DNA from 2 places in the Alteromonas sp. AO-Serp genome. Region 2 is predicted to be linked to the other one. Evidence: predicted binding sites of a transcription regulator. Region 2 holds the regulator's gene; the other holds the start of a gene.
What was found. The regulator FliA, encoded in region 2, starts transcription of late flagellar genes. The targets are predictions, from matches to a motif close to CTAAAGNTNNNNNNNNNNNNGCCGATA.

Region 1 (4,652 bases), on a different contig from region 2:
AGCCCCTTCTTAAAACAGGTTTGTAAAAAGCGTTACACTTTAAACTGTCTGATAGACTGTTGTAACTCTTCAGCAAGTCGAGCCACTTCATGGCTAGACTCAGACGTTTGCTGTGCTCCAGCTGTCGTCTCTTCAGCGATACCCACAATAGTTTCAAGCTTTTCGCTGATCTCTTGTGATACCGTATTCTGTTCACGGGCAGACTGCTCAATTTGAGAGCTCACGTCATGGGCTTTGTGAACGGCGTCTGAGATGATATCCAACGCCTGTGTAGCCTTTTCAGTTTGTGCCACACACGCCGCAGTTTGCTCTTTACCTTGGTTCATCACCGATACCGCTTTTTCAGCACCCGCTTGAAGCACTTCAATCATTGCGTTGATTTCTTGTGTCGATTCTTGAGTTCGGCTGGCGAGGGTTCTTACTTCATCAGCAACAACCGCAAAGCCTCGACCTTGTTCACCAGCACGCGCTGCCTCAATAGCAGCATTCAAGGCGAGCAGGTTGGTTTGATCTGCAACACCACGGATAACGTCTAAGATGCCACCAATGCTTGCGCTGTCTTGATGAAGCTTATTGATAACGTCTGCCGCTTCTTGAACGTCACGAGATAAGATCTCAATGGTGTTCTTATTCTCTAGTGAGATTTGGCGCACGTTCTCAGCCTCAGCATCCGCATGGCGAATTTGACTTAGTGTATCTTCAGCGTTTTGCACAACCAGTTGAGACGTAGAGTGCATTTCTGTGGTTGCTGTTGCTACTTGGCCAATTTGTGATTTCTGATCCTGAATTGAATGCGTCGTTTGCGCCGTCACTGCAGACGTTTGTTCTGAGGCGGCTGCCAGCTGTTCAGCACGAACGTTAATGGCTGTAATGAGCTCCTTCAGGTTTCCAATTAGCGTATTGCAGTTTCGGGCTAAAAGACCAAATTCGTCTTGCGCCGAATCGTCTAGACGGTGAGTAAGGTCACCCGATGAAGCCACCGTCAGAAGTTCATTTACACGATAAAGCGGACGTGTGATTGCGCGTACGGTCACGTAGCCAATAAATGCTGCTACTGCAATCGAGATAATAACAACCACAATAACGAACGTGTTGCCCGTCGCAATGGCGCCGTTAACCTGACTTTCTACATGTGACGCTTTCTTGTCTGCAAGATTGAGCAGGTTTTCTAGAGCGACAACCGCTTGCGCGATATTTGAGTCTGAAGCGTTAAGCGCTTTTTCAGCATCATTTCTGCGCTCTAGACGATCAACATGAAGCTGAACCACGCCATCGTTAGCTTTAATCGCATTGATTGCGTTGTTAACCAAGTCGTTAATATCATCAAGAGTACCAGAATCATCGCGGCCGCCCGCAGTTTGCATCATGTCGCTTAATTGCGTGACCACTTTCTCGACAACCAAATCAACTTCGTTGCCTAGCGTCTGTGAACGAACCAGTGTCTCTGTTTTAATGTACTCGTATGAAACCGTTAGCAAAGAAAGCAGCGACGTCTCAAGTTGGCTGCCGATTTCTGCCGCACGTCGTAGGTTAGGGTCGCGCTGAACAGCATCTAAGTCTGAGAAGTCTAGAAGGTAGGTAGATGCATCGTCTGCGTTGTCTTCAGCGTCACCCAGTCTGTCTTGAATTGTGTTGCGTATATCAAGGTACATTTGGTGATTTTTGTACATCGCTTCAACATTGGTGATATATGCTTCATATGACTCACGTACAGTATTTAGCGTGCTCTTTAGTTCAGGCTCGTTATTAACGGCCTGCGCCAGTTTCTTATATTCACTCTCAAAGGTGTCTTTGGCAGAGTTAAAAGACGCTCGTTTGTCTTTTAAGCCATTTAGATCTTCTTCGATGTAGCTCTCGAAGGTAAGTCGGCCCATATTGAGAAAGCTGGCTTTAAGTGCATTGCTGCCTGCTACTGTGGGTAATGCAACGTCATTTACTTCTTCCGTTGCTGAGCCTATTGAGTTGAGGTTATAAAGTGAAACAACACTAATGACGATCAGAAGTGCGCTAATCGCTACAAATCCCCCGATTACGCGTGTGGCTACCGTTATTTTCATCGGAACTCCTGGATGAGTGTTTTTTATTTTTATCCCTAACGATATTACCCGTCTCAGCAAACAAAATATAGCGATTAAAGAAGCTAGTTTGCTTAATTACTGAGTAGATAATGAGACATTATCGTTACTATCGTAAGTAAGTGTATCGGCTACAATAACTTAATGTTTATTTTATTTAGCACTTAAGTGTAGAAAGTTTAACTGGTAATACCAGTTGATGCGTAAAATTATACACGTAAATATGTGCGAATTGGATAATTGCGGAGCCAGTATACTCTGGTTTTAGGCAGAAACACTCACGAGCGAAGCGGAGTTCAGGTTTAGCAAAGTCATGCTTTGCCCCCAAACATAGCCTGTATCTAAGCCGATAAATTGATGACTGTTCGTTTGGCCCGACAGAGCTGCCCAATGCCCAAATATCACTCGTTGATCGTCAGCGAGCTTTTTATTCTCTACTTCAAACCATGGTTTTAACGTGCTACTAGTGCTGTGGGATACTGCGCTGGGATGAGATTTGTTATCAAAATCGAGTGTGCCATCTGTATGAACAAAACGCATGCGCGTACACGCATTCACAATAAAACGCAGTCGCTCATCACCCTTAAGTTTATCTGACCAGTTGTTGGGTTTATTACCATACATTTCTGAAAGAAAAGCAGCGTAATTGTCGGATTTTAGGATGTTACTAACTTCGTCACTAAGTGAAACGCACTCATCGATAGACCATTTAGGATAGAGTCCAGCATGCACCATTACTGATTGCTCATCTAACTTCATTGCCAACGGGAACTGACGCAACCAGTCAATAAGTTCGGCCAAGTCTGAAGCATTAAGTAGAGGCTCTAATTTGTCGGATTTTTTTGCTTTGCGGATGCCGTTTACAACGGTAAGTAAGTGAAGGTCGTGGTTTCCTAAAACACTGCTAAACTGGCTGCCTAGAGACTTTAAAAAGCGCAATGTGCTCAAAGAATCTTCTCCTCGAGCAACTAAATCACCTACTGCGAGTAGCGTATCGTTTTCTTCGTCGAATTTTACTTTATCTAACGCGCGACGAAGACCATCGTAACAGCCTTGTATATCACCAATGACGTACGTGTTACCTTGCGACATAGAAACCTTAATGAAGAATACTTGGAATGGCTAATCGGAAAACGTCGATAGGAACGCGAAAACGCTCGCCGCTCTCTAATTCCATTACATAGTAGCCTTCCATATTCCCAACCGGTGTGTCAATGACAGCGCCACTGGTATAGTCAAAATGCTCGCCCGCTTTCATGATAGGTTGCTTGCCTACAACCCCATCACCTTCAACTTCTGATGTCTTGCCATTTGCATCGGTAATTTTCCAGTAGCGACTGAGTAATTGCACCGTATGGTCGCTATTGTTCTCAATCGTAATGTGGTACGCGAAGGCAAATTGCTTTGAATCTGACGGAAGGTGGTCGGGAAGGTGACGGGTTTTCACCCGCACCTTAATATCAAGTACATCCATAGAGAACTTACTGCTCTTGTTGGTGCTCTTTTGCCGACACAGCGTTTGCTATTGTGGCAAAATCGTTAAGTGATAATACTTCTGCGCGAGAGGTAGGATCGATACCTAGCTCGCGGATCTCCTCTTCACTTAAACTGTCTTTCAGCGAGTTGCGAATGGTTTTTCGGCGCTGGTTGAACGCTTGCGCACAGACGCGCTCAAGCGTATTTACAGACTCAACGTCTACTGGCGGAGCCTGATGCGGCACTAGCTTCACTACTGCAGAATCAACCTTCGGGGGTGGCTTAAAGGCCCCCGGCGGAACATTGAGTACCGGAATGACGTGGCAGTAATACTGCGCCATAACGGAAAGCCTGCCGTAATTCTTAGAACCTGGTCCTGCTGCCAAGCGGTTTACCACTTCTTTTTGAAGCATAAAATGCATATCTTCTATGCAGTGAGCATGATCAAAAAGGTGAAACATTAGTGGTGTCGAAATGTTGTAGGGCAAGTTACCAAATACGCGAAGCTTTTTGTCTTTGACTGGCATTTCTTTAGAAAGGGCGCCAAAGTCCATGGTCATTGCATCTTGTTCAATAACCGTTAGCTTATTGCCGTTAAATGGATGGTGTCTCAATCGCTTAGCAAGATCTCTGTCTAGCTCAATGACTGTGAGTGCATCTACTTCTTCACAAACAGGATCTGTTAATGCGCCTAAACCGGGTCCAATTTCTACCAGGTTTTGTTCATTTTTTGGCGCGATGGCCGCAACAATCTTGCCTATCACGTAATCATCGTGAAGGAAGTTTTGTCCGAATCGCTTTCTGGCCGTATGGCCTAAGTGTGTTTTACTCATTGTTGATGATGTGCAAGCTCGATGGCTTTTTCCAATGCTTTTCTGAAACTACCGGCGTCGGCTTCACCTGTTCCTGCTAAGTCTAATGCAGTACCGTGATCTACCGATGTACGAACGAAAGGTAACCCTAGCGTGATATTCACTGAAGCCCCAAAACCCTTATATTTTAGCACGGGTAAGCCTTGATCGTGATACATAGCCAGCACTACGTCAGCATTTTCCAGATATTTGGGTTGAAATATGGTGTCTGCAGGTAGAGGGCCTGTGA
Region 2 (4,652 bases):
TTCTTCTCATCTTTTTTAGGCGCTGCTTTTGGTGCAGCAGGTGCGCTTGCTTTAGCTGGCGCTGCGGCGCTAGGAGCAGGCGTCGATTTTGGCGCAGCTGGCGCTGCTTGTTTCGCTTTTTGAACCGCTTCTGTTGCTGCCTTATCTACAGGAGGCTCTGGCGCCTTTGAAACGGCTCCCTGCTTGGTAGGCCCTTGCCCTGAGCCATGTAGTTGGTCAAGCAGTGCTTCAAATTCGTCATCGGTGATTTCTTCATCATCAGCTGCACTCGGCGTAACTGGTGCTGGAGCTGGTGTATTTGCCGTTGGCGCAGCTTCTTCACCACCAAACTTGCCTTTGCCGTGTAAATCATCAAGCAACGCTTCAAATTCTTCGTCGGTGATATCGTCGTTATCACTAGCGGCAGCAGGTGCAGCAGCCTTTGCAGGTTCGCTTTTAGCCGCTGAGGACTGTCCTGGTGCCCCAGAGCCATGAAGCTCATCAAGCAGCGCTTCAAACTCATCTTCAGTGATTCCGTCAATACCGCCGCTATCACCAGAACTTGGTGCCTGTGCAGTAGGCTCTTCAACAACTAATTCTGGCTCTTCAATCGCGGGCTCAGGTTCTGACACCGGCGCGCTTTGTTCACCAAAAATATTCTCATCTGGAGATTCCGGGCGACTTAGTTTGTGTAACAAGTCGACTAGGTGTGCATCTGCTGGCTCTAATGGATCCCGAGCTTTCACTCGTTCAAACATTTCAACCACCACATCTGTGGCTTGCAGAATAATATCCATCAGTTCAGGGGTTAGTGTTCGTTGACCGTTACGCATTACGTCAAAGACGTTTTCCGCACCGTGACAAATTTCTACTAACTCAGTAAGAGACAGGAACCCTGCTCCCCCTTTAACTGTGTGATAACCACGGAAAATTGCATTCAGCAAATCCGCATCTTCAGGATTGTTCTCAAGATCAACGAGCTGTTCTTGTAATTGTTCAAGTATCTCTCCAGCCTCAACTAGAAAGTCCTGTAATATATCCTCGTCAACATCAAACGACATGCGCCCGCTCCCCTAAAAACCTAAGCTAGACAGAAGATCATCTACATCATCTTGGCCTGACACGACGTCGTCGCGCTTATCGGCATCAATGATAGGGCCTTCTGCCTCTACACCATCAACCTTATCGGCCTTAACGCTAGATGGTTTAGTTTGTTCTGCACCGTCGCGTTCACCAAACATGGTAAGCATGTTAACTAAGCTGTCTTCCACTTCTTTAACCAAGTCGATAACGCGGCGAATAACCTGACCAGTTAAGTCTTGATAACCTTGAGCCATCAATACTTCTGTAAGTAACTGTGTAAGTTTAGCTGACTGTGCCGAACCTTCTTCCAACAATTCGTCTAAGTCTGCGCATAAAGCCTTGAATTCACCCAACTCTATTTGGCGATTCATCAGCTTCTTCCACTCAGGCATAACCTTTTCGATGCGCGCCGACAGCATTTCAGCTATAGGCATGCTCGCTTCAACGGCATCCATAGTAGTATTAGCAGCTTTTTCAGTTTCTTCAATTACGTAGGTTAGGCGGGATTGTGCATCGGGAATATCATCGGTCGCGAGATTTTTAATGCGGTCGTCTATTTGGAAATTATTCAGCGCGTCATGGAGCTGACGCGTCAGTTTCCCTACTTCGGCAAATAACTCAACGTTTTCTTTCATTGAGGCCGCTTCTAATAGGGCATTGGCTGAAGCGTTGTCACCCTCTTCAAGGTAGGTGACAAGCTGTTTTGCTTCTTCCAACGAAATTGGAACGTTTACATTCGTTGACATCCAGTAAACCTCATTTCTCTGGTGAGCGTCTGGATCAACCTAAACGTTCGAATATTTTATCTAATTTTTCTTTAAGTGTTGCTGCAGTGAACGGCTTAACAACGTAGCCATTAACACCTGCTTGCGCGGCGGCAACAATTTGCTCTTTCTTCGCTTCAGCAGTAACCATAAGTACTGGTAGGTGCTTGAGCTTGTCATCGGCTCTAATCGCGCGAAGCAAGTCAATACCCTGCATTCCAGGCATGTTCCAATCGGTAACTACGAAATCGAAATCACCTTGCTGCAACATAGGCAATGCAGTACTTCCGTCATCCGCTTCCTGGATGTTGGAAAAACCCAAATCTTTAAGTAGGTTTTTGATGATACGTCTCATGGTAGAAAAATCATCGACCACGAGAATTTTCATGCTTTTGTCCAAAATAGCCTCCAGTGAGGGGTTAATTGTTATTAATTTCTATTCTTCGTCAGCTTGCCACGACTTCATTCGTGATTTGAGTTTTAACATGGCCTGACTGTGAATTTGACTGACTCTCGATTCACTTACATCAAGAACCTCACCAATTTCTCTTAGGTTCAGCTCTTCATCATAATACAGCGAAAGTACAATCGCTTCTCTTTCAGGTAATGTCGTAATTGCATGGGCAAGCGCTTTTTGGAAAGCGCCTTGCATTAAATCTTCCAGTGGTGCGTCGCTACCTCGATTTTGCTCTGTCGAAATAACATCTTCTGACACACCTAAATCTTCAATACCTACCAGCTTTCCGGCATTTACTTCATTAAGCATTTGGTGATAGTCCTGCAAGCTTACATTAAGCTTATCAGCAATATCAGAATCTCTAGCATCGCGGCCTGTTTCGCTTTCTACTTGCGAAATTGCTTCAGTGATCGCTCGGCCATTTCGGTGAACTGAACGCGGTGTCCAATCCCCTTTGCGAATTTCATCTAGCATAGCACCGCGAATGCGAATACCGGCAAACGTTTCAAAGCTGGCTCCTTTTGAACCATCAAAGTTTCGAGCGGCTTCTAATAATCCAATCATGCCTGATTGAATTAAATCGTCTACAAGAACACTAGCCGGCAATCGCGCTATCAAGTGATGCGCTATACGCTTAACCAATGGCGCATGTCTTTCGACTAACTGCGCTTTATCGGTTTGTTGTTGATAAGCGGCTGCCTTGCTGTTCAACGCTGACTTCCTACGGCTTTTTCTGCAACTAATTGTTCAATGAAAAACTCTAAATGGCCACCTGGCTGCGCTGGAATAGGCCATGTTAAGGCTTTACTTGCCAACTGTGTTATTGCAACGGCTGCCGGTGAACCTGGGTAAGCATCGACAATGGCTGTCTGTTTACGCACTGCTTTACGAATGTTCTCGTCAAACGGTACTGTCGCCACTAATTCTAGTGCAACATCTAAAAAACGCCCTGTCACTTTGCTTAATTTACTAAATAGCTCTTGGCCTTCTCGCACGTCGCGCACCATATTAGCCACAACTTTGAAGCGGAAAACACCGTGCTCTCTATTCAGAATTTTTATCAATGCATAAGCATCTGTCAATGAAGTAGGCTCGTCACACACAACGACCATGATGTCTTGTGAGGCTTTTGAAAAGCTCAACACCATGTCTGAAATACCTGCCGCTGTATCAACGATAAGCACGTCAATCTGCGAGCGCAGCTCACTGAAGGCACGAATTAGGCCAGCGTGTTGCGTTGGCGACAATTCTGCCATCGACTGCGTGCCTGATGTGGCAGGGGCAATCTTTATTCCGTGCGGACCGGTCACTAGTACTTCATCAAGTGTACATTCGCCGGAAAGCACGTGGGATAAGTTTTTCTCAACACGCAAACCTAACATAACGTCTACGTTAGCAAGACCGAGGTCCGCATCGAGAACCATTACACGTTTACCTTGCTTCGCCATGGCGATAGCGGTGTTCAATGTAATGTTTGTTTTACCTACGCCACCTTTGCCACCGGTGACGGCGATTACTTTGATTAACCGTGATTGCTTCATTTTTCTTAAGCTACTCGCTTGGTCGTCAATCATACTGCTTATGCTGTTTTAATTGCGTTGTTACCACTAGTATGATTCAAACCGTACTTTTTATAAAGCTTTGCAGCAGCGGAAACCAAAGATTTCGCTTCTGCAATCTTAATGTCTTCAGGTACTTTTTGACCATCGGTGACATAACTAACCGGTAATTGGTATTCAACCGCTGCACTAAGCACCTCTCCTAAAGAGTAGCACTCATCTAACTTTGTGAAAATACAGCCACTTAGTTCAATATCATCATACGCTTGAATGATTCTCTGCAAAGCAGGATATTGCGTATTTGCTTGCGCTACCAAATATTTTTTAACATTTGGCATTTGTCCGTTATCAAACTGCTTAATTTGTTTAATTAATCGACTGTCTCTTTGACTAAATCCAGCCGTATCAATCAATACTAGTCGCTTATGACGAAGTTGGAATAATAAATCCGCAAGTTCTTCACTAGTCTGCGCTTTTCTCACCGTGCAGCCAATAATCTTTCCGTATGTCGCTAGCTGCTCATAGGCGGCAATTCTATACGTATCGATGGTAATCATCGCAACCGACTCTGCACCGTATTTTTGCGCATAGCGGGCAGCAAGTTTCGCAACGGTAGTTGTTTTACCGGTACCTGTTGGTCCTACTAATGCAACAGCACCTTGTGCGCTAAGTATATCGTTTCCTGTCACATTTATGCGATTAGCCAATAGGTTAAGAAGATATACCCATGCATCTCGTTCGTTGTAATGTGACGGCGTATAGCTAATAAGCTGTTTCGCTAACGCGTTGCTTAACCCCATATCGGTTAAA

Region 1: QVA83_RS11245 (HAMP domain-containing methyl-accepting chemotaxis protein) is a predicted target of FliA. The motif match lies at 2,201-2,227, and genes of this name have one in related genera.

The regions. Positions count from the first base shown of each region.
Region 1 is NZ_JAFLMX010000152.1:11,299-15,950, reverse strand. It holds gene QVA83_RS11245 (HAMP domain-containing methyl-accepting chemotaxis protein) at 33-2,057, opposite strand; gene QVA83_RS11240 (symmetrical bis(5'-nucleosyl)-tetraphosphatase) at 2,340-3,167, opposite strand; gene apaG (Co2+/Mg2+ efflux facilitator ApaG/CorD) at 3,175-3,549, opposite strand; gene rsmA (16S rRNA (adenine(1518)-N(6)/adenine(1519)-N(6))-dimethyltransferase RsmA) at 3,557-4,384, opposite strand; gene pdxA (4-hydroxythreonine-4-phosphate dehydrogenase PdxA) at 4,381-4,652, opposite strand, start outside.
Region 2 is NZ_JAFLMX010000002.1:63,996-68,647, reverse strand. It holds gene QVA83_RS00410 (chemotaxis protein CheA) at 1-1,040, opposite strand, end outside; gene QVA83_RS00405 (protein phosphatase CheZ) at 1,053-1,808, opposite strand; gene cheY (chemotaxis response regulator CheY) at 1,843-2,226, opposite strand; gene QVA83_RS00395 (RNA polymerase sigma factor FliA) at 2,263-2,994, opposite strand; gene QVA83_RS00390 (MinD/ParA family protein) at 2,991-3,857, opposite strand; gene flhF (flagellar biosynthesis GTPase FlhF) at 3,863-4,652, opposite strand, start outside.